DNA from 3 places in the Mesorhizobium sp. M0227 genome. Region 3 is predicted to be linked to each of the others. Evidence: predicted binding sites of a transcription regulator. Region 3 holds the regulator's gene; each other region holds the start of a gene.
The links. The regulator LexA, encoded in region 3, represses DNA repair genes until DNA is damaged. The targets are predictions, from matches to a motif close to TGTTCNNNNTGTGTTCNG.

Region 1: a site for LexA is predicted at 2,675-2,692, ahead of uvrA (excinuclease ABC subunit UvrA). Genes of this name have one in related genera too.
Region 2: a site for LexA is predicted at 4,603-4,620, ahead of NKJ00_RS29435 (ImuA family protein). Genes of this name have one in related genera too.

What each region holds. Positions count from the first base shown of each region.
Region 1 is NZ_JAMYSJ010000031.1:52,338-59,906, forward strand. Features, by position in the region: gene NKJ00_RS27965 (single-stranded DNA-binding protein) at 1-77, opposite strand, end outside; gene NKJ00_RS27970 (ArsR/SmtB family transcription factor) at 304-618, shown strand; gene NKJ00_RS27975 (SRPBCC family protein) at 615-1,118, shown strand; gene NKJ00_RS27980 (ATP-dependent Clp protease proteolytic subunit) at 1,143-1,748, shown strand; gene NKJ00_RS27985 (hypothetical protein) at 1,837-2,127, shown strand; gene uvrA (excinuclease ABC subunit UvrA) at 2,842-5,763, shown strand; gene NKJ00_RS27995 (GNAT family N-acetyltransferase) at 5,795-6,265, shown strand; gene NKJ00_RS28000 (DUF72 domain-containing protein) at 6,291-7,112, shown strand; gene NKJ00_RS28005 (GGDEF domain-containing protein) at 7,228-7,569, shown strand, end outside.
Region 2 is NZ_JAMYSJ010000037.1:8,038-15,606, forward strand. Features, by position in the region: gene NKJ00_RS29405 (DUF4153 domain-containing protein) at 1-796, opposite strand, end outside; gene NKJ00_RS29410 (HpcH/HpaI aldolase/citrate lyase family protein) at 1,323-2,213, shown strand; gene NKJ00_RS29415 (DUF1737 domain-containing protein) at 2,265-2,471, shown strand; gene NKJ00_RS29420 (hypothetical protein) at 2,458-3,144, opposite strand; gene NKJ00_RS29425 (TetR/AcrR family transcriptional regulator) at 3,320-4,006, shown strand; gene NKJ00_RS29430 (metallopeptidase family protein) at 4,037-4,459, opposite strand; gene NKJ00_RS29435 (ImuA family protein) at 4,643-5,680, shown strand; gene NKJ00_RS29440 (DUF6504 family protein) at 5,622-7,097, shown strand; gene NKJ00_RS29445 (error-prone DNA polymerase) at 7,094-7,569, shown strand, end outside.
Region 3 is NZ_JAMYSJ010000022.1:25,285-32,853, reverse strand. Features, by position in the region: gene kynA (tryptophan 2,3-dioxygenase) at 1-803, shown strand, start outside; gene kynU (kynureninase) at 883-2,130, shown strand; gene lexA (transcriptional repressor LexA) at 2,543-3,283, shown strand; gene NKJ00_RS24305 (ComEC/Rec2 family competence protein) at 3,277-5,727, opposite strand; gene gltX (glutamate--tRNA ligase) at 5,829-7,253, shown strand; gene gltA (citrate synthase) at 7,439-7,569, shown strand, end outside.

The sequences.
Region 1 (7,569 bases), on a different contig from region 3:
CCCGAATTCAGGCGACGGATTTCGGGATCCGCGCCGAGATTGCCGACCAGAATGACCTTGTTGACGCTACCCGCCATGATATTTCTCCGCGCTCATCCGAAACAAATTTTTGTCGCAGCACCTTACAGGTTGCAGGCGATCGCCGCTTGCCATGGCTGCCTTTACCCACAAGGTTTTTGTTCCCTTTTCGTTCTTATCCGCATCGCTGTTTATTGTCAAGGAATGGCAGCAATGCCGAAGCCGATCATATGGGCTCGAAAAGACCGCTTGCCAAATCGATAAGTATGCACTTATGCTTTTGGCATGATCGAAGCAGAGATTTTTCGCGCACTGGCCGACCCGACGCGCCGCGCCGTCTTTGAGCGGCTGGCCGCCGGCGAGATGAGCGTGTCGGAATTGCGCACCGGGATGACGGTGTCGCAGCCCGCGGTGTCGCAGCATCTGGCGGTGCTGCGTGGCGCCGGGCTGGTGGTCGAGCGGCGAGCCGGCCGCAACGCCTATTACCGCGCCGATCCGCAGGGGCTCGCCCCCTTGCTCTCCTGGATCGAACGCTACCGGACCTTCTGGCCGGAACGCATCGAAAGGCTGAAGGCGGTTTTGAAGGACATGGATCAATGAAGAAGGCGGGATCAACGACCAACAACGGTCAAAGCGACGCCCCGGATGCGCTCGAGTTCGAGTACGAGCTTGCCGAGCCGCCGGAAAAGGTATGGCGGGCCCTGACCGTACCGGAATTGCTGGCCGCCTGGATGATGCCGAACGACATGAGACCCGAGATCGGCAACCGTTTTGCCTTCGCCGGAACGGGCGCGTCGATCGAATGCGAAATCCTCGACGCCGATCCCGAGAAGCTGCTGCGCTATTCCTGGCGGGAGCAGCCAGGCGACGCCGCGCGGCAGGATCCGCTCGACAGCCCATTGGACAGCATTGTCACCTTCACACTTGCCCGAACCGTTTCCGGCGGCACGCATCTGCGTGTCGTCCATGACGGCTTTGCCCGCAAGGCCATGCCTGCCGTCGCCATGGCAGGCGCCGGCTGCCGGGTTTCGCTCGGTGCAAACAGGTCATCTAAGCCAATCGCCGCAAACACGCCTCGCCTCCTGCTTCGCGCGGCCTGAAAACAAAACGGACGGAGAGAGATAATGAGCGGTGTTGCCAGTCTGGTGCCGATGGTTATCGAGCAATCGAGCCGCGGCGAGCGCGCCTTCGACATCTTTTCGCGGCTGCTGCGCGAGCGCATCATCTTCATCAACGGTGAGATCAACGACGACATCTCGGCGTTGGTCTGCGCGCAGCTTCTGTCGCTGGAATCGGACAATCCCGACAAGGAGATCTCGCTCTACATCAACTCGCCGGGCGGCGTGGTCACCAGCGGCTTCGCCATCTACGACACAATGCAATACATCAGCTGCCCGGTGTCGACCGTATGCATGGGCTTTGCCGCATCGATGGGCTCGTTCCTGCTGATGGCAGGCACACCGGGGCGCCGAATTTCCCTGCCGAACGCCACCATCCTGCTGCACCAGCCGCTGGGCGGCTTCCAGGGCCAGGCCTCCGACATCCAGCGCCATGCCGAGCGCATCGGCCGGACGAAACGGCACATGGCCGAACTCTACGCGCAGCATTGCGGCCGCAGCTATGAAGAGGTCGAGCGCACGCTGGACCGCGACCACTTCATGACCGCCCGCGAGGCCCAGGCATGGGGCATCGTCGACCATGTTTTCGACACGCGAAAAAAGGCGGCGTGAGCCAGGGCCGGATCGGAGTACGTCCGGCTGTCGAAGATTTGACGATGCCGGTCTGGTTCCATCGGCGGCGCGCCACTATAGTCTTGGGATGACCGACACTCATCAGTCCAGATCATTGCACCGCGTCATCGCCGTTATAGCGCTCGCCATTGGGGGCCTCACCAGCGGCGCGGCACTTGCCGAAGACAGTTCGCCGTCAACGCAAAAAGGCGCCCTGCCCGGCGTAACCGGTGACTACCGCATCGCCAAGCCGGCTCCGGAGTCCGACGACGCGTTTCCCGGCAACGGCCAGTTCAAGATCGGCGATACGGATGTCAGGATTTCCGGCAGCATCACCGTCGATGTCGGCGCCGGCTCGATCGGGCCGCCGCGCCACTGACAGTCTGTCGGCGCGTGCTGCGTTGCGCCAAACAGACAATCCGCACATGAAAACGGCCCCGCCGTGCTTTGCGCAAACGGACGGGGCCTTTTTGGATCTCAAATCCAATCTCTACCGGGAGTGTACTGCCGGCATTTGATTTCGGATGCAACGCGGCGTTCAACCGACGATCCGACTAACAGTCTCTGATTTTTACGGGGATATGGCAGGTCACGGTTTGTCGGGTGGCGAAAACGCTAAACCCTGGCACTTATGCCTGCCGCCGCTCCAGTAACAACTGGAACCCTATGGGACGATCCGGTGGCGTCATAGCTCCGCTCCTTTGTCCATTGCGACGTTGTCGTCACGAAGCACAAATCGCAAATGCCTGCGGCGTCTCGCAGGCCGCCTTTGGGCGGCGAGGCCATCGAAAGACGGCCGTCTTCGTTGACTGCTGGAGACTGCTCCCGTCAGCTGGTGGCGTCAACCATCAATAGCCGGTTACCGAAAAATGTGATCGCCGGGAGGTTACGTGCAGGTCAGCTTTTGCACAGCTTTGTCAGGAGCGTGTTCGGCCTTTGTTCTTTCCGCTTGCCCGTTCACGCGAAAGACGGTTAAACGCTTTGGTCGGGAATTGTGGCGTCTCTCGACGTGGCGGCAAAACTACCTACATAGGGGATGGCCGGGAAAACCCGCCATTCCAGGAAATTCCAGATTCTGAGGCGGCGACCGGCTATGGCCGACCATAAATATCTTTCCATTCGCGGGGCGCGCGAACACAATCTGAAGAATGTCGATCTCGACTTGCCGCGTGACAGCCTGATTGTCATGACCGGCCTGTCGGGGTCCGGCAAGTCATCGCTTGCCTTCGACACGATCTATGCCGAAGGCCAGCGCCGCTACGTCGAAAGCCTGTCGGCCTACGCGCGGCAATTCCTTGAGATGATGCAGAAGCCTGACGTCGACCAGATCGACGGCCTGTCGCCCGCCATTTCCATCGAGCAGAAGACCACCTCGAAGAACCCGCGTTCGACGGTCGGCACCGTCACCGAGATCTACGACTATATGCGGCTGCTTTTTGCGCGCGTCGGCATCCCCTATTCGCCGGCCACCGGCCTGCCGATCGAGAGCCAGACGGTTTCGCAGATGGTCGACCGCGTACTGGCGATCGAGGAAGGCACGCGCCTGTTCATCCTGGCGCCGATGGTGCGCGGCCGCAAAGGCGAATACCGCAAGGAATTGCTGGAGTTGCAAAAAAAGGGCTTTCAGCGCGTCAAGGTCGATGGCGTCTTCTACGAAATCGCCGACGTGCCGGCGCTGGACAAGAAGTACAAGCATGACCTCGACGTCGTCGTCGACCGCATCGTCGTGCGCGGCGATCTGGCGACGCGGCTTGCCGATTCCATCGAGACCGCCCTGAAGCTGGCCGATGGGCTGGCGGTCGCCGAATTCGCCGACAAGCCGCTCGATGCCAGCCAGACCGGCGAGGATTCGGTCAACAAGTCGAAGAACGAGACGCATGAGCGCATCCTGTTCTCGGAAAAGTTCGCTTGCCCGGTCTCCGGCTTCACCATTCCGGAAATCGAACCGCGGCTGTTCTCGTTCAACAACCCGTTCGGCGCCTGCCCGACCTGCGACGGTCTCGGCAGCCAGCGCGCCATCGATGGCAATCTGATCGTGCCGGACGAGAACATCTCGCTGCGCGACGGCGCCGTCAGCCCGTGGGCGAAGTCGACCTCACCCTATTACGCGCAGACGCTGGAAGCGCTGGGCAAGGCCTATGGCTTCAAGCTCGGCGACAAGTTCAAAGACCTGACCGAAGAGGCCCAGGAAGCCATTCTGCGCGGCACCGGCGAGCGCGAGATCACCTTCCAGTATGATGACGGCCTGCGCTCCTACAAGACGACAAAGACTTTCGAAGGGGTCATCCCCAATCTCGAGCGGCGCTGGAAAGAGACTGAATCCGCCTGGATGCGCGAGGAAATCGAGCGCTTCATGTCGGCGACGCCTTGCCCGGTCTGCAAGGGCTATCGGCTGAAGCCCGAGTCGCTGGCGGTGAAAATCGCCGGCAAGCACATCGGCGAAGTCACCGAACTTTCCATCCGCAAGGCCGACCAGTGGTTCACCGACCTGCCTGCGTCGCTCAACGACAAGCAGAACGAGATCGCGGTGCGGGTCTTGAAGGAGATCCGCGAGCGGCTGCGCTTCCTCAACGATGTCGGGCTCGACTATCTGACGCTGTCGCGCAATTCCGGCACGCTGTCGGGCGGCGAGAGCCAGCGCATCCGGCTGGCGTCGCAGATCGGCTCGGGTCTTACCGGTGTGCTCTATGTGCTGGACGAGCCATCGATCGGCCTGCACCAGCGCGACAATGCCCGTCTGCTCGATACGCTGAAGCATCTGCGCGACATCGGCAACACGGTGATCGTCGTCGAGCATGACGAGGACGCCATCCTGCATGCCGACTATGTCGTCGACATGGGCCCGGCCGCCGGCATCCATGGCGGCGAGATCATCGCCCAGGGCACGCCGCAGCAGGTGATGGCCAATCCCAATTCGATCACCGGCAAATACCTGTCGGGCGCGCTCGAAGTGGCGACGCCCGGCGTGCGACGTGAAGCGAAGAAGAACCGCCGCCTGAAGATCGTCGGCGCGCGCGGCAACAATCTGAAGAACGTCACCGCCGAAATACCGCTCGGCACCTTCACCGCCGTCACCGGCGTGTCCGGCGGCGGCAAGTCGACCTTCCTGATCGAGACGCTGTTCAAGGCTGCCTCGCGCCGCATCATGGGCTCGCGCGAACATCCGGCCGACCACGACCGCATCGAGGGCCTCGAATTCCTCGACAAGGTCATCGACATCGACCAGTCGCCGATCGGTCGCACGCCGCGTTCGAATCCCGCCACCTATACCGGCGCCTTCACGCCGATCCGCGACTGGTTCGCTGGCCTGCCCGAAGCCAAGGCGCGCGGCTACCAGCCGGGACGCTTCTCCTTCAACGTCAAGGGCGGCCGCTGCGAGGCCTGCCAGGGCGACGGCGTCATCAAGATCGAGATGCACTTTTTGCCCGACGTCTACGTCACCTGCGACGTCTGCCACGGCAAGCGCTACAACAGAGAGACGCTCGATGTCGTGTTCAAGGGCAAGTCGATCGCCGACGTGCTCGACATGACGGTCGAGGAAGGCGTCGACTTCTTCGCCGCCGTGCCCGGCGTGCGCGACAAGCTCGAAACGCTGAAGCAGGTCGGCCTCGGCTACATCCACATCGGCCAGCAGGCGACGACGCTGTCCGGCGGCGAGGCGCAGCGCATCAAGCTCGCCAAGGAACTGTCGCGCAAGGCAACTGGCAAGACGCTCTATATCCTCGACGAGCCGACCACCGGGCTGCATTTCCACGACGTCGCCAAGCTGTTGGAAGTGCTGCATGAACTGGTCGACCAGGGCAACACGGTGGTGGTCATCGAGCACAATCTCGAAGTGATCAAGACCGCCGACTGGGTGCTCGACCTCGGCCCCGAAGGCGGCGACGGCGGCGGCGAACTGGTTGCCTCCGGCACGCCGGAAGCAATCGTGCGCGAGAAGCGCAGCTACACCGGCCAGTTCCTCAAGGAGCTTCTGGAGCGGCGCCCCGGAGGCAAGCGCGAAGCGGCGGAGTGATCGGACCGGTTGGCGCCTGGAGAGCTTTTGAATGAAAATCAGAAGAGCGCTTGCCGGTGATCTCCAAACTGTCGTCTCGCTGACGGAAGCGGCCTATGCGCCTTACACTGCACTGTTAGGCGCACCGCCGATCCCAGTCACCGAAGACTATACGCCGCGCATCGCGCGCGGCGAGGTGTGGGTGTTGGAAAGCGGCAGCGAAATTGCCGGAGTACTCACACTGGAACGGCACGACGATCACGCGATGATCTTCTCCGTCGCGGTCTCTCCTGACTTTCAGGGCAAAGGCTTCGGTATTGCGTTGCTCAAACACGCGGACGAACAGACGCGGCTGTGGCGCTTGCCCGAGGTGCGGCTTTACACCAACGCCAGGATGGAGCGGAACATCGCGCTCTATCTGGCCTACGGTTTCCACGAAACGGGTCGCCGGCCCAATCCCTACCGGCCGGGATGGGTGCTCGTCGACATGGCAAAAGTCGTCGATGAGACCACCGCGGCCTGATTTTTTCAGCACTGGGAGGATGACAATGAGCACATCGGGAACAATCCGCGCCGGCATGGGCGGCTGGACCTTCGAGCCCTGGGATACGTCCTTCTATCCCGACAAGCTTCCCAAGGCCAAGCAGCTGAACTACGCCACTCGCCAGGTGCCGAGCATCGAGGTCAACGGCACTTACTATTCCAGCTTCAAGGAGCCGACCTTCGTTAAATGGGCCAACGAGGCGCCGGACGGTTTCGTGTACTCGCTAAAGGGCAACCGCTTCGTCACCAACCGGCGCGTGCTCGGCGAGGCCGGCGAATCGATGATGCGCTTCCTCGGCTCGGGTGTTGCCGCGCTCGGTGAAAAGCTCGGGCCGATCCTGTGGCAGTTCGCGCCGACCAAGAAATTCGATCCGGACGATTTCGAAGCCTTTTTGAAACTGCTGCCGGAAAAGCAGGACGGCGTTGGGCTGCGCCATGCGCTCGAAGTCCGCAACGACAGTTTTGTCGTGCCGGAATTCGCAGCACTTGCCCGAAAATACAAGGCCGCGATCGTTTACGCCGACCATGCCAAATATCCCGACATCGCCGATGTCACCGGTGATTTCGTCTACGCCCGGCTGCAGACCGGCAGCGATGACAATCCCGACTGCTACACGCCGAAAGGCCTCGATGAATGGGCCGCGCGGGTAAAGATTTGGGCGCAAGGCAAGCAGCCGGCCGACCTGCGGCGCGCCGACCCCGCCACCGATGCGCCGGTCAAGCCGCGCGACGTGTTCGTCTACTTCATCACCGAGGGCAAGGTGCGCGCGCCGTTCGGCGCCATGGCACTGATGAAGCGAGTGGACCAGGGTCAGCCGGTGCCCTGACGCAGCGGAATCATGGCATCTTCGCTACCGTCGTAACCTTATCGATACCTCCTTGCTGCATGAATCCAGCCGAACCAGTCGCAGATTTGGGCCGCCGCGGGCAAGGACGAGGGGCATGTCGCTCGACTACACTTCACTTCTGCTGGCTGTCGGTTTTTCCGCTGCCTGCCTGAGCCTGACATTGTTTGGCATGTGGCTGACCGCTCGCTCGGAGAAATTCCTGCTGACATGGGCGATCAGTCTGGTGTTCGTGGTCGGCGATATTTTTGTCTATGACGCCTATATCGATATGCCCGGGCGCCTGCTCGGCATCGCCACGCTGGCTTTCCTCCTGCTCGGTTTCTCGACAATGCTGGGCGCGGCCTACCAGTTCAGAACCGGCGGCTCGCCAGTGCCGCGAACGGTGCTTGGCAGCGCCATTTCGCTGGCCGTGACGTTGCCTCCGATGGCTCTAGGC
Region 2 (7,569 bases), on a different contig from region 3:
CGTCGAGCGCCGTCTGCAGCGCAAACAGGACGTTGAAGACGATCAGGGCGCGCAGGATGGCGGCCTTGCCGAACAGGATGTCTTCGATGGTGGTGACGGTTTTGTCGGCTTGAGCGCTGACGGCCGGCGCCGCGTGCGGGATGCGACGAACCAGGCGCGGCAGGCGCGGCCGCAGAAAAGCCCAGACAGCAGCTAGCACGAACAGCCAGAAGGCAATCCGCGCCAGTTGGATAAGATCGAGCAGCCTCACGAGGTCGATCAGCGACAGCCAGTAGTCGATCACCGGATTGGCGGCGCCGAACAGCGCCAGGAAGACCGCACCCAGCGTCAGCGGCATCACCCAGACGGCGATCGCCGCCAGCCGGATGCGCCGTCGGCCGAACCGGCGCGCCGTCTTGCGCCAGCGGATGAAATCATTGGCGAAGCGGAACGGCGCCGCCAGCCCGAACAGCGCGATCTGGCCGGCAATACGCGCGATGCTGTGCCGCAGCCGCCCGCTCAGCGAAAGCGCAAAGACGGTCAGCGCCGCCAGCGCGATCGAGACCGACAAGGCACTGATGTTCTCGGCGAGCGGCAGCAGCGCGACAAGCAGGGCGGCGGGCTTGAGCCAGACCCTGCCGTCGCTGAAGGCTGCGGGATGCACGGCGACCACCGCGGCGGCAATCAGGGTGGCAAACAGGAAAACCGTGATGCCGGCGGGTTGGCCATAAAAGAGAGAATCCGCAAGTGCTGCCAGCAGGATGGCGACCCCGAAGCGGGTGCAATAGCCTGGCGCGGCGGTGAAGAAGGATATCATGACCTGGCCTTCCTGATGGCGTCCGGCCGGATTGCCGGCGGGGTTCTGCGGACAAAGGGAATGAGGATCGCCGTGGCGTTCGCGCGCGGCGATCGGCCAGCCACCAGCCTTCGCTGCGCAGCCGGTGAGGCAGGAACCAATAGGGTTTTGCTCGCTTTTGCATGCCGCCTGTTTGTCAGGCCGACGGGGAAAGGGTGGGGCGGATGCGAGGAGGTTTTCCGCAGGCATGTGCAGTTTTCGTGCAGGCAATTGAGGTTGAATTCGCCATCTTTCTAACGTGGGCGCTGCCCCTCGCCTGCCTGCCGGCATCCTCTCCCCGTAAACGGGGCGAGGGATGCTCTTATCTCCGGTTTCGCCAATCTCCAGCGTCGCAAGAAAGGCGCCGGCGTTCCGGCCAGCTACTCTCGCCCCGTTTACGGGGATGTCCGGCAGGACGGTGAGGGGCAGCACCAGCTTTCGCGATTGGCTCGCCTCAGGTACAAGTCGGGCGCTTGCCTCGACCGCCCGCAGGCGGCATAGATCACCCATGGAAACCTATCGCCCGCGCCGCTCCGTGCTCTACATCCCGGCCTCCAATGACAAGGCCTTGGCCAAGATCGCGCAGCTTGCCTGCGACGCAATCATCATCGACCTGGAAGACGCCGTCGCTCCGGCCGACAAGATCACTGCCCGCGAAAAACTGGCCAGCATTTTCGCCGGCCATCCCGTTGCCAGCCATATTGGCAGACGCTGCGAGATGATCGTGCGCATCAATGCGATATCAAGCGAATGGGGCGCCGACGACCTGCTGGCTGCCGCAAGCTGTGAGCCCGACGGCATCCTTCTGCCCAAGGTCGACACGCCGCGCGACCTGCTCGAGGCCGGCGATGTGCTTGACGACAATTTTGTCCCCGATAGCGTGAAACTATGGGCGATGATCGAGACGCCCAAGGCGCTGCTCAACATCGGCGCCATCGCCGAGCTTGGCCGTGATCCGGCCTCGCGGCTAAATTGTTTCGTTGCCGGAACGAATGATCTGGTCAAGGAGACCGGCATTCTGGCAACGCCTGATCGACGCTACCTCGTGCCATGGCTGATGCAGATGGTGCTGGCCGCGCGCGCCGGCGGCATCGACATGCTCGACGGCGTCTCCAACGATTTTCGTGACCTCGACGCTTTCACACATGAATGCGCGGAAGCCGCAGCCATGGGGTTCGACGGCAAGAGCCTTATCCACCCGGCCCAGATCGAAGCCGCGAACCGAGCCTTTGCGCCGTCCATGGAAGCGGTGGCCGAGGCGCGCTCGGTGAAGGAAGCCTTCGCGCTGCCGGAAAATGCCGGCAAGGGCGTGATCGCGCTGAACGGCAGGATGGTCGAGCGGCTGCACTTGGCGCAGGCCGAAAAACTGCTGGCGAAGGCAGCCGCCATCGGGTCATAAATGCTCGATGGATGCGGGCGAGCTATAGCTACTCACGACAGGAATTGAACAATGAAACTCTACCGCTTTCTGTCCGCTCCGGACGATGCCAGCTTCTGCCACAAGGTGACGGCGGCGCTGAACAAGGGCTGGCACCTGTTCGGCTCGCCGACCTATGCCTACGACAAGAAGGCCAAAGCGATGCGTTGCGGCCAGGCCGTGGTCAAGGATATAGACGGCCAGGAATACGGACCCGATACGAAGCTCAGCGACTGGTAGGCTCCGCTCGCATCCACAGCCAGCCGGCCAGCCAGGCGATGGCTGCCGCAAGCGTCACCAGGCCCAGGTCAAGAGCCCACTCCGGCACGAACGCACGGAGCGCGATAGGCACTGCGCCAATGAAATAGAGGGCGAGTGGAATGCGCGGAACGCCTCTTGCAACGACAAGAGAGATTACAAACGCAAGTGTCCCAAGCAGAAAAAGGAACGAACTGACGACCAAAGCCAGTCCGAGAGGGCCGGCGCGCAGCTCGATGATGGTTGTCAGCGGAAGTTTCGAAAATACCAGATTGATCACCACTTCCACACCGACCAAACTTGCCAGTGCAACGAAGTTGATGACAAACGCGATGGTGCCGAACAGGCCCGCGCGCCGGCCAAACGCAAGAAACAGGCCGACGACAAGACCAAGCGCCAATATCTCGGCGACCGGTGCGAGAAGTTGCGTCAGATCGGTGGTCGCGATGAGCGAGCTGCGTTTGGCCGCGTTGACCAGGAGAATAAGCGCGCTTCCGACGCCGGCCGCGGAGGCAAGCCGATAAAGCGTAGCGCTGGGCACAGCCGCGCTCGACTGGATGGTCGTGGAATTCTCTTTGCGCTGAGGTTCTTCGGCTGAACTCCTCAGCGAAATGAGCGATTGCGGACGGCGGGGTTCGGCGGTTCTGGCAAGCATCTTCGTTTCCTCATCCGGGAAAACGGGAGCCGCGAAGACCGCAGGCTTGTTCCGATCCCATCTGTAATCACTGCTTACATGCTCTTGCCTGCATTGTAAACAGTGATTACATAAATCGCGGATCGTGCTACAGATGCGTGAAGCAGGCCTCCGGAACGAAAACGAAGGAGAAGAGATGGCAAACGCCAAGACGCCTCACCGCACCGGCTACCACCATGGCCATTTGCGGGACACGTTGATCGATGCTGCAATTCAACTTGTCGAGGAAGGCGGCCCCGACAATGTAAGCGTGCGCGAAGCCGCAAAGCGGGCCGGCGTTTCCCCCGGCGCCCCCTTCCGGCATTTTCAGTCGAAAACAGCGCTGCTGACCGCGGTCGCCGAACAGGCCATGAACCGGCTGACAGAGGCCGTTGCCAATGCACTTTCAGCAGTCGACAGCGCGGATCCCATCGTGGCCTTCGAAGCAATCGGACAAGGCTATCTGGAATGGGCGATCGCCAATCCCACGCATTTCCAGATCATCAGTTCCCGAACCCTGATTGATTTCGACGCGTCGGACAGTCTTCGCGGTCAGAATGAGGCCATTCGCCGGAAGATGATCGACCTGCTGACCCAAGCGCAACACCAGGGTCAACTGGCTGCGAACGCGGATTTCGATCATCTGGTTCTTGCCGCTCGTGCCTTTGTCTATGGGTTGGCACGAATGGTGGTTGATGGTCATTTTCCGGAGTGGCATCCGTCCGAGCCGCCATCGCTCGCCGTGCGCAAGGCGCTGCATCTTTTCATCAGCCGAATGACCAACCTATCTGAAGCGAGATCCCAGAAACCCTTGCCGCCGCTGGGTTCTGGACCGACTGGATAGGAATGGACATTTCACGCGACGCAGAACCAGCTATTCCGCCGCCTCTTCGATCTTCTCCATATCATCGTCCGACAGGCCGAAATGGTGGCCGATCTCGTGGATCAGCACGTGGGTGACGATGTCGCCCAGCGTCTCTTCGTTCTCGGACCAGTAGTCGAGGATGGCGCGGCGGTAGAGCGTGATCCGGTTCGGGCCTTCGCCGGTCTGCGGATTCCAGCGCTCGGCGATGCCGCGTCCCTCAAACAGGCCGAGCAGGTCGAACGGCGTTTCTAGCGACAGATCGTCCATGATCTCGTCGGTCGGGAATTCGGCGATCTGGATGACGATCTCGCCGGTCAGCTTGCGAAAATCCTCCGGCAGATGGGCGTACGCCTCCAGCGCCAGGAACTCCATTTCGTCCATCGAGGGCGAGAGTTCGTCGTGCCAGGTGCGGGTCTTGTAGATGCGGGCCATGCTTTGTCCTTTGATCCCGGCATATAGGCTTTCGCACCGTAATCGGCAAATGACACGGGCCGATGCGCCTGCGCCATCCATGCCGAGAGGAATAAATTCCCTATGTGTCTGCTTGACTCTTGGGATGCGCTCTGGAATCTATAGAGAACATAACAGGAACAATGTGAGTGGAAGCTGACCGTCATGGCGATGACCGCTGTGGCGCGGGAGACTGTTTTTGCCCTGCGCCGCCAGATCGCGAAAATCGAGGGAACGCTGCCCGAGCGCTTGGCTGCGCCGGCCGCCGCGCCCTTTGATGCCGACGTCAACACCGATCTCACAATCGTCCGGCGTGGCATTGCCGCGGCGTTGCCGGATGCGTTCCTGCCTGTTGGCGTCGAGCGCCTCGACGCCGCCCTGAGCGGCGGCCTGCCGAAGGCCGCCCTGAGCGAAATCCATGGCACGCAAACCCGCGATGCCGGGGCCGTCGCCGGCTTCGCTTTGTCGCTCACAAGCCTGATCCTCAAGCAAACGCCGGGGCTGCCGGTGCTGTGGATTGGCACATCGGAGATCTTTCGCGAGGCCGGCTTTCCCTATGCCAGGGGGCTTCACGCCTCGTTCGGCATCGAGCCGGAGCAATTGCTGTTTTCCGAGGCACCGAGACTTGTCGATGCGCTGTGGGTCGCCGAGGAGGCGGCCCGGATGACGGCGCTCGCCGCGGTCATCCTCGAAATTCGCGGCAATCCGCAGCGGCTTGACCTGACCGCGACACGCCGGCTGCATGCAAGGGCGCAAGCGGCCGGCCGCCCGGTGTTCCTGCTGCGGCAGGCGGCCGAGCCCGAACCGACGGCGGCACCCGTCCGCCTCATCGTCACGTCGGCACCGGCGGTGCCGCGCGACACCATCGCCGGGCCGCTGGCCGGCTCGATCGGCCGCCCGGCCTTCACCCTCACCATCGGCAAGAGCCGCACGGCCCTGCCTGGACAATTCACACTGGAGTGGAATCCCGATGAATGCGCATTCGACGAAAGAGCGGGCGACGAAAGAGCAGGTGGGGGAAGAAACCGGCCAAAGAATCCTGTCCCTGTGGTTTCCCTATCTGGCGGCGGAAAGGGTCCTGCGCCAGCGTCTGGGGCGGTCCTGGCGTTCCCGGCCGTCGGATCACCCATCTCACCCGCCGCTCGTGATCAGCCATCGCGACCGCAACGCACAGCGCATCTCGGCCCTCGACGAGCGGGCTGAGGCGCTGCACCTGAAGCGCGACATGGGCATCGCCGATGCGCGCGCCATGCATCCGTCGATCGACATCGTCGAGGCCGATCCGGAAGCCGACCGCCGCCTGCTCGAAGGCCTTGCCGACTGGTGCGACCGCTACACCCCGCTGGTGGCGCTGGATGGCGCGGACGGCCTGTTTCTCGACGTCACCGGCTGCACCCATCTGTTCGGCGGCGAACGTGCCATGCTGGACGACATCCTGTCGCGCTTCTTCCATCAGGGTTTCGATGTCCGTGCCGGGCTTGCCGCGACGCCGGGCGCGGCCTGGGCGGCGGCACGGTTTTGCGGCGACCGCATCGTTGTGTCAGGCGAGGAGGAAGCGCTGCTGGCACCCCTGCCGCTGGCCGCGCTGCGCATCGAACCGGCGACCCGCACCAGCCTGGAAAGCGTCGGCCTGCGCACGGCGGGCGCCGTCATGGCGGCACCGCGCGCGCCGCTCGCCCGCCGCTTTGGCACCTTGCTGCTCCTGCGCCTCGATCAGGCGCTTGGCCGCCTCGACGAGGCAGTCTCGCCGCGCCTTCCCGTCGCGCCGCTTTCGGTCGAACGCCACCTCGCCGAACCCATCACCCTGACCGAGGACATCGAACGGCTGGTGGGCATGCTGGCGGCGACCTTGAAAACCGATCTCGAGCGCCGCGGCGAGGGTGCCAGGACACTGGCGCTGCTGCTCTTTCGGGTCGACGGCGCCGTCAGCCGCATCGCGCTCGGCACCTCGCGGCCGATGCGCGAACCCATGCTGATCCAGAAACTGTTCCATGAGCGGCTGGCCGCGCTCGAACAGGATATCGATGCCGGTTATGGCTTCGACTTGGTGCGGCTTTCGGTGCTGGCGGCAGCCACCTTCGACATGCAGCAGGCCGATCTGACTGGCGAAACGGCCGACGACGGTGCCGACATCGCGCTGTTCGCCGACCGCATCCGCGCCCGGCTCGGCGAGGGCGCGGTTCTCCGGCCGGTCGCGGTCGAAAGCCATCTGCCGGAGCGTGCCGTCGCCACGATCCCCTTCACCGAAGCGCCACGCCGGACCACGCCGCCGAAGAAGCCGGACAGGCTGCAGGCACCAAAAACCATATTTCCGCCGGAACGGCCGATCCGGCTGTTCCGCTCGCCCGAACCCATCGATGTGCCGGCCACTGAAATGCCGGAAGGACCACCGCTGAACTTCCGCTGGCGGCGCGCGCTCTACCGGGTCACGCGCGCCGAAGGGCCGGAACGCATCGCCGCCGAATGGTGGCGCGAGGCAGCGAGCGACCCGATCACGTCAACCCGCGACTATTTCCGTATCGAGGACGCCGACGGCCGCCGCTATTGGCTCTACCGGCAAGGTCTTTATGGCAACACGCAGGTCCCGCCGCGCTGGTTCATGCATGGTGTCTTCGCATGAACGCGCTGACCGTCATCCCCTATGCCGAGTTCGGCATCCAGTCGAATTTCTCCTTCCTGCGCGGCGCCTCCAAGCCGGAGGAGCTGGTGGTCGCGGCCAAGCTCCTGGGCTTCTCGGCGATCGGGCTTGCCGACCGCAACACGGTGGCCGGCGTGGTGCGCGCCTGGCAGCAGGCCAAGGTCGAAAAACTCTCCTATCATCCCGGCTGCCGGCTGGTTTTTGGCGACGGCACGCCGGACATCCTCGCCTATCCCCAGGACCGCAAGGGCTGGGGACATCTCTGCCGCATGCTCACCCAAGCCAATCTGCGCGACGAGAACGAAAAAGGCGCCACCCTTCTCCAGCGCGGCGACCTCCTCGAATGGGGTGACCTGATGTCGCTGGCGGTCCTGCCCGGTCTGTCGGCGGGGGCGCAGGACGGTCTCGCCTTGCTTCGGCTGCTCAAGGATCGTTTCGGCAGAAATCTCCGTCT
Region 3 (7,569 bases):
CCCAGATGTCGTTCAAGGAGCGCATGTCCTACAGCGACTATCTGCACCTGGAGAAAGTGCTGGAGGCCCAGACGCCGCTGTCATCGGCGCATGACGAGATGCTGTTCATCATCCAGCATCAGACCTCCGAGCTCTGGATGAAGCTCGCTCTGCACGAGATCGGCGCCGCGATCCGCTCGATCCGCGCCGACCGGCTCGAGCCGAGCTTCAAGATGCTGTCGCGCGTTGCGCGCATCTTCGAGCAGCTGAACAATGCCTGGGACGTGCTGCGGACGATGACGCCCAGCGAATACACCGAGTTCCGCGACGCGCTCGGCCAGTCCTCGGGTTTCCAGTCCTGGCAGTATCGCGCCATCGAGTTCATGGCCGGCAACCGAAACCTGGCAATGCTCGGGCCGCACAAGCATCGGCCCGACCTGAGCGGGAAGCTGGAAGCGATCCTGGCCGAGCCGTCGCTCTATGACGAGGCACTGCTGCTTTTGGCGCGCAACGGATTCGACATCGGTGCCGATGCCAGGCGCACGGACTGGCGTGAGACGCGAACCGAGAATGAAGAGGTGCTGGTCGCCTGGCAGACCATCTACCGCGATCCGCAGCGCTACTGGATGTTCTACGAACTGGCCGAGAAGCTGGTCGACTTCGAGGACTACTTCCGCCGCTGGCGCTTCAACCACGTCACCACGGTGGAGCGCATCATCGGCCTGAAACGCGGCACCGGCGGCACGTCGGGTGCTTCGTATCTGAAGAAAATGCTCGAGGTCGTGCTGTTCCCGGAGCTGTGGACGGTCCGCACCCGGCTCTGACGTCGAAATGAAAACAGGCACACCGAGGGGACGCGCTGTGGCGGAAAACCCTTCGCGAACAACCGGGGACTGACCGACCATGAGTGGAATTCCTGATCTCGCCGCAGTCGAAGCGATGGATGCCACGGATCCGCTGCGGGCCATGCGCGACCGTTTCATTCTGCCGGAGGGGATGATCTATCTCGACGGCAATTCACTGGGGGCAGCGTCTCATGCCGTTTTCAGCGAGCTGCAGCAGGCGGCGACCCAAGAATGGGCCCAGGATCTCATCCGAGCTTGGAACACGGCCGGATGGTTCGAGATGCCAATCGAACTCGGCGACCAGCTCGGACGCCTGATAGGAGCCGCGGCCGGCCAGACCGTTGTCTGCGACACGACATCGACCAACATCTACAAGGTGCTGCACGCGGCGATGGAGATGCGGCCCGGCCGGTCGGCCATCGTCGCCGAAGGTGACAGTTTTCCCACCGACCTGTACATCGCCGAAGGCGTGGCCTCGACCCGGGATGGCGTCCTGCTGCGCCTCGCGGGTGTCGACGCGCCGACCATCGAAGAGCTGATCGACGAAAACGTCGCGGTGGTGCTGGTCAATCACGTCAATTACAAATCGGGTGAACTGCGCGACATGGCGGCGCTGACGCGCAAAGCTCATGCGGCCGGAGCGCTGATCGTCTGGGATCTTTGCCACACCGCCGGCGCCCTGCCCGTCGAGCTCGATCACGCAAATGCCGATTTCGCCATCGGCTGCACCTACAAGTACCTCAACGGCGGTCCGGGCGCACCGGCCTTCATCTATGCCGCGCAGCGCCACCACGGCGATATCAGCCAGCCGCTCAGCGGCTGGTGGGGCCATGCGCGGCCCTTTGCCTTCGAACGGGGTTATGTTGCCGGCACCGGCATCCGCCGCTTTTTGTGCGGCACTCAGCCGATCCTGTCGATGCGGGCGCTCAGAGGCGCGCTTGCCATCTGGAATGACGTCGACATGGCGGCATTGCGAAAGAAGAGTGTCGCGTTGACAGAACTGTTCATCCAGCTCGTCGAAGCCAGGTGCGGCGCCTACGGTCTCACGCTGGAGACCACCCGCGACGCGACCAGGCGCGGCAGCCAGGTGTCGTTCCTTCACGATCACGGCTATCAAATCATGCGGGCGCTGATCGAGCGCGGCGTCATCGGTGATTTTCGTGCGCCATCGACCATCCGTTTCGGCTTCACGCCGCTCTATGTCGGCTACAAGGATGTGTGGCTGGCGGTTGAGGTGCTGGAGGATATTCTGCGCACGGGCGCATGGAAGGACCGCCGTTTCGCGGTCAAGGAAGCCGTTACCTGACGCAACGATCCCCGCGATCCACCGCCGCCGCCCTCACTGCCTTGGCAGATGACGGAGGGCTGAATTTCCAGCCACAAATGCCAACAGACGTTGGCGTTTTGGCTCCGTTTCGTTCACGGCAAACGAACGTCCCGAAGATTGATATCGTCCTTTGTGGAGGTCGATAGACTAATAATGCCAAGCCTTGGGTCGAGGATGAGCCACAGGTCATTAACCATAATAATTTCAATGTGAGCAGGCGCATCGCCGTGCCTAGCGCCTGTTGATCGCGACCCGCTGGCAAGCGCCAAATAATTTCAGCAGCCTTAACAAATTCATTAAACTTTAAACGGTTGCAGAACACAACTGGAACAGATAGGGTTTGTTCTGGGTTTGTTTTTCGATTCTGGTTTCAGGTAACCTGGGGGCCGCCATGCTGACGCGCAAGCAACATGAACTGCTGATGTTCATCCATGAACGCCTGAAGGAGAGCGGCATTCCGCCATCCTTCGACGAGATGAAGGAGGCGCTTGACCTTGCCTCCAAATCCGGGATTCATCGGCTGATCACCGCACTTGAGGAGCGCGGCTTTATTCGCCGGTTGCCCAACCGGGCACGCGCGCTGGAAGTGCTGCGATTGCCGGACTCGATCGCGCCCGGTCTCAACGCGGCAAAGAAGTTTTCGCCAAGCGTCATCCAGGGCAGTCTCGGTCAGGGTGGCGCCCTTGGCCGGCAGATCAAGCCGGCGCCTTCGCGGATGCCCTCGCCCGGCAATGATGACGATGCGGTCTCCGCCGTGTCGATCCCGGTCATGGGCCGTATCGCTGCCGGTGTGCCGATCGATGCCATCCAGCATCAGACGCATTCGATCTCGGTGCCGCCGGACATGATCATGGGCGGCGCCCACTATGCGCTGGAGGTCAAGGGAGACTCGATGATCGAGGCCGGTATCTTCGACGGCGACACCGTCATCATCCGCAATGCCGACACGGCGAGCCCCGGCGAGATCATCGTGGCGCTGGTCGATGAAGAGGAAGCGACGCTGAAGCGGTTCCGCCGCAAGGGCGCTTCGATTGCTCTCGAAGCCGCCAATCCGGCCTATGAAACCCGTATTTTCGGCCCGGACAGGGTCAAGGTGCAAGGCAAGCTCGTCGGCCTGATCCGCCGCTACTGAGGCGGCTGTGGGTTGGCCGCTGGCTTCTCCGGTTTCTTGAAGGGTGCCAGCCCCCTTGCCTCACGAGAGTATTTGCGTTGCGTGTGCCAGGGCCGATATGGGCTGTCCACCGCGAAGCTGATCGTCGCCGGCGTGGTCGCCGATTGGCGATCGAAGAAGACCGCGGCACTGCCTTTGCGAGCCAGTTGCCGCTTGGTGATGACGAGAACCAGCGGATTGTGACAGGCGTCATACGCGGTGGCGTCATTGATGACGATCAGCTCGGCGAAGCCGCAGGCTTTCCAGGCGTCCTTGCGGTCCTCGACATAGGCAATGATCGCACCGGACATGTGCCTGGCCACGCAAACGCCTGAGGAGCAATAGAACGGCGATCCCAGCGGCAGATCAACGGCATCCGCGACATCGAATTGCCCATCGCTGTTGTCGAACACCTCTGGCACGACGATGGTTTCTGATGTCAGGGCGCGTTTCCAGTTGTCGACGGTGAATTCGTTCGGCCGTTCCCGGCTGACGGCAAGCTCACCGCCACCGATCGGCAACGCCACCAGCCGGGCGTCTTCCGAGATTAGCACATCCGGCGTGCGCGTATCCGAGACGGTCAGCAAGCCTGCCAGCGCGAATGGCAGAGCAGCGAGCCGCAGCCAAGTTGTCGCCATTGTCGCGATGACCAGGGCAATTGCCACCAACAGGACCGACTGCTGCGAAATCAGCCCGACCCCATCGACAGGCGAACGCTCGGAGATCCAGCCTGATATGGCGATCATCATCGTCAGGCCCTTACCCATCAGGTAGAGAGCCGGCCAATCCAATCCGAAAGGCATCAACAGCGCGCTGGCGACGGCCAGGAACATGACGACGGTGACGATCGGCATTACCGCGAGATTGGCAAACAGGCTGAGCGGCGAGACACGCTGAAAATGCCAGATGGCAAACAGCGTCGTCGCGCTTCCCGCGATGATCGAGGTCATGGCAAGGCCGGTTGCCGCCAGCAGGAATTTTCGCGTCAGGAAACCGGGCACGGATCGCTTTGGCGGCGGCGGTCTTGCTTTTCCCGCGCGGTGATCCGCCCAGCCGGCATAGGCGCCGACCAGAGCCGCGGTCGCGGCGAACGACATCTGAAAACTCGGGCCGACCACCTCATGCGGCGACACCACGATGACGGCGATCGCCGAGATCGCCAGATTGCGCATGGTGAGTGCTGCTCGATCGAACAGCACGGCAATCAGCATCACCGCCAGCATGATGAAGCTGCGCTCGGCGGCAACGACGACTCCCGAGATGATGAGATAGGCCGCGATCGAGAACAGTGCGGCGGCGGCGGCATACTTCTTGACCGGGCGACGCGCGGAAAAGTCGGTAAACAAGGCGAAGGCGCCGCGCAGCAAACCCATGATGGTGCCTGCGACCAGAGCCATGTGCAGTCCCGAAATGGAGATGATGTGGTAGATGCCGGTACGTCGCATCGCCTCATTGATGTCATCGGGAATGCCGGCGCGCACGCCGACGATCAGCGCCGCGGCGATCTCGCCTTCGGCGCCGCCGACGCTCGCCCTGATATGGTCGGCGATGCCTTCACGGGCATTTTCCACGCTAGAGGAAATTCGGGCCGGCAGCGGCATGTCGCCGTCATCGTTGACGACAAGCTTTGGATTGCCGAGAAAGAACCCGCTGCCACCGATGCCGGCAAAGTAGCTGTCGAAGGAGAAGTCATAGCTGTCCGGCCGCACCGGCCCGGTCGGCGGCAAGAGCTTGGCATATCCGGTGATGAGGGAGCCGGCGGTCACGTCAGCCGGGATCTTGCGTGCCGAAAGCCGCACCCGTTCCGGCGCATAGCGCAGTTTCGGTCTTGCGGTCGATGTCACGTCGATGGTCAGCCGGATACGGCCGGTTTCCATCCGGTCGAGCGAGACGACGCGGCCGGTGACTTGCGTCGAAATTTCCGAGCCCAACATTTGTGTGCCCGCACGCCACGTCTCGACCTTGGCAGCAAGCAGTCCTAGGGCGCACAAAAGTGCCGCCATGAAACACAGATGGGTCTTTGGCCATGAGCGCGAGACCAGCGCACAGATCCCCGTCAGAATGACAACCGCGACAGGTCTCGCAAAGTCGGGTTCAGCCGTCAGCGAAAAATAGCCGATCGCTCCGATCGCCAGGCAGACCGGCACCAGCAGGAAGGCCACGCCCCGGTCGAGTTCCAGGCTCGCCGCCGTGTTCACGCTGTGGCGCAGGCGAGGCAGTGATGTCAGGCTGATTTGCCGGCGCACGCGAACGATCCTGCCGGTTTCGGCAACAGGAACAGAGGCGGCGACATCCGCTTGTAACGGCGCTTGGCCGGGATCCGGCAGGAGGGGCGACGGCAATGGCAGAGGCGCAAAGAGGGACCGTTCGCTGACGCCGATGGCAGCGTCCTCGCCCTGATCCGAGCCCCAGCCTCGTCCAGCCATCGGGTCTGCCCCTTGCGCCCTCGACACCCTATGCTACATGAACGCCGGGCGCGCGAAAGTCCGCGCAACCGCACCCGCTTCAGATGGTTTCCGAGAGTTTCATGTCCGACAAGGTCGTCACCCGTTTTGCCCCCTCGCCCACCGGCTATCTGCACATAGGCGGCGCGCGCACGGCGCTGTTCAACTGGCTGTATGCAAAGCACACTGGCGGCACGATGCTGCTGCGCATCGAAGACACCGACCGTGAACGCTCCAATGAAGCCGCGACGGCTGCCATCCTCGACGGGCTTTCCTGGCTTGGCCTGAGCTGGGACGGCGAGCCGGTGTCACAGTTCGAGCGTGCGCCGCGCCACCGCGAGGTGGCCGAGGAGCTCGTGCGCATGGGCATGGCCTATTATTGCTATGCCACGCCAGCCGAACTGGAGGCCATGCGCGAGGCTGCCAGAGCCAAGGGGCTGCCGCCCCGCTATGACGGCCGCTGGCGCGACCGCGACCCCTCTGAGGCGCCCGCAGGCGTCAAGGGCGCCATCCGCATCAAGGCGCCGACCGAAGGCGAGACCATCGTCCATGACCGTGTCCAGGGCGAGGTGCGCTTTCCCAACAAAGATCTCGATGACTTCATCATCCTGCGTTCTGACGGCAATCCCACTTACATGCATGCCGTCGTCGTCGATGATCATGATATGGGCGTCACCCATATCATTCGCGGCGACGATCATCTGACCAATGCCGCTCGCCAGACCGTGATCTACAACGCCATGGGCTGGGACGTGCCGTCCATGTCGCATATCCCCCTGATCCACGGCGCCGATGGCGCCAAGCTGTCGAAGCGGCACGGCGCGCTTGGCGTCGAGGCCTATCGCGCCATGGGCTACCTGCCGGAGGCGCTGCTCAACTACCTGGCGCGCCTTGGCTGGAGCCATGGCGACGACGAGATCATGTCGATCAAGGATATGATCTCGTGGTTTGACATCGGCGATGTCAACAAGGGCGCGGCGCGCTTCGACTTCGCCAAACTGGAAGCGATCAACGGCGCGCATATGCGCCGCATGAGCGATGCCGAGCTGTTCGACATCTTCATCGCCACCCTGCCCTATCTCGAAGGTGGCCCGGCGATCGCAGCACGCCTGAACGACAGCACCAAGGCGCAGTTGCTGGCAGCGCTTCCGGGCCTGAAGGAGCGCGCCAAGACGCTGGTCGAGCTCGTCGACGGCGCGGCCTTCCTGTTTGCCACGCGACCGCTGCCGATCGACGACAAGGCGGCCCTTCTGCTCACCGACGATGCCCGCAAGATCCTGCGCAGTGCTCACGAAGCTTTGAACGGGCTTGCGAGTGACTGGACAGCCGCCTCGGCGGAGGCGGCGATCCGTGAGGTGGCTGCGGCCGGCAGTCACAAACTCGGCGCGGTGGCCCAGCCTTTGCGCGCCGCTTTGACCGGCAAAAGCACCTCGCCGGGCGTGTTCGATGTGCTCGCCGTGCTCGGCCGCGAGGAAAGCCTGGCGCGCATCTCAGATCAAATCGATTAGGAGCAAACTGGCCCAAGAAGATTGGCATTGAAAGGCGGGTTTCGCAGTGCAACATTAGGCCTTGGCCCAATCTGGCACGCACCTCCTGAAATGCGGTGGCGAATACGCGCATTGCGGTGATTTTCGACGTGTCGCTCTGCAGAATTTTGCCTTTGCCGGCATGAGGAAACAAGAAGGAGTTTGCAATGACCGAAGCTGCGAAAAAAATGGATTTGGGCGGCAAGACCCAGGAGGCCACGGCAACGCTTGCATTCGCCGGCAAGACCCATGAATTCAAGGTGCGAAGTGGTTCGGTCGGGCCTGATGTCATCGACAT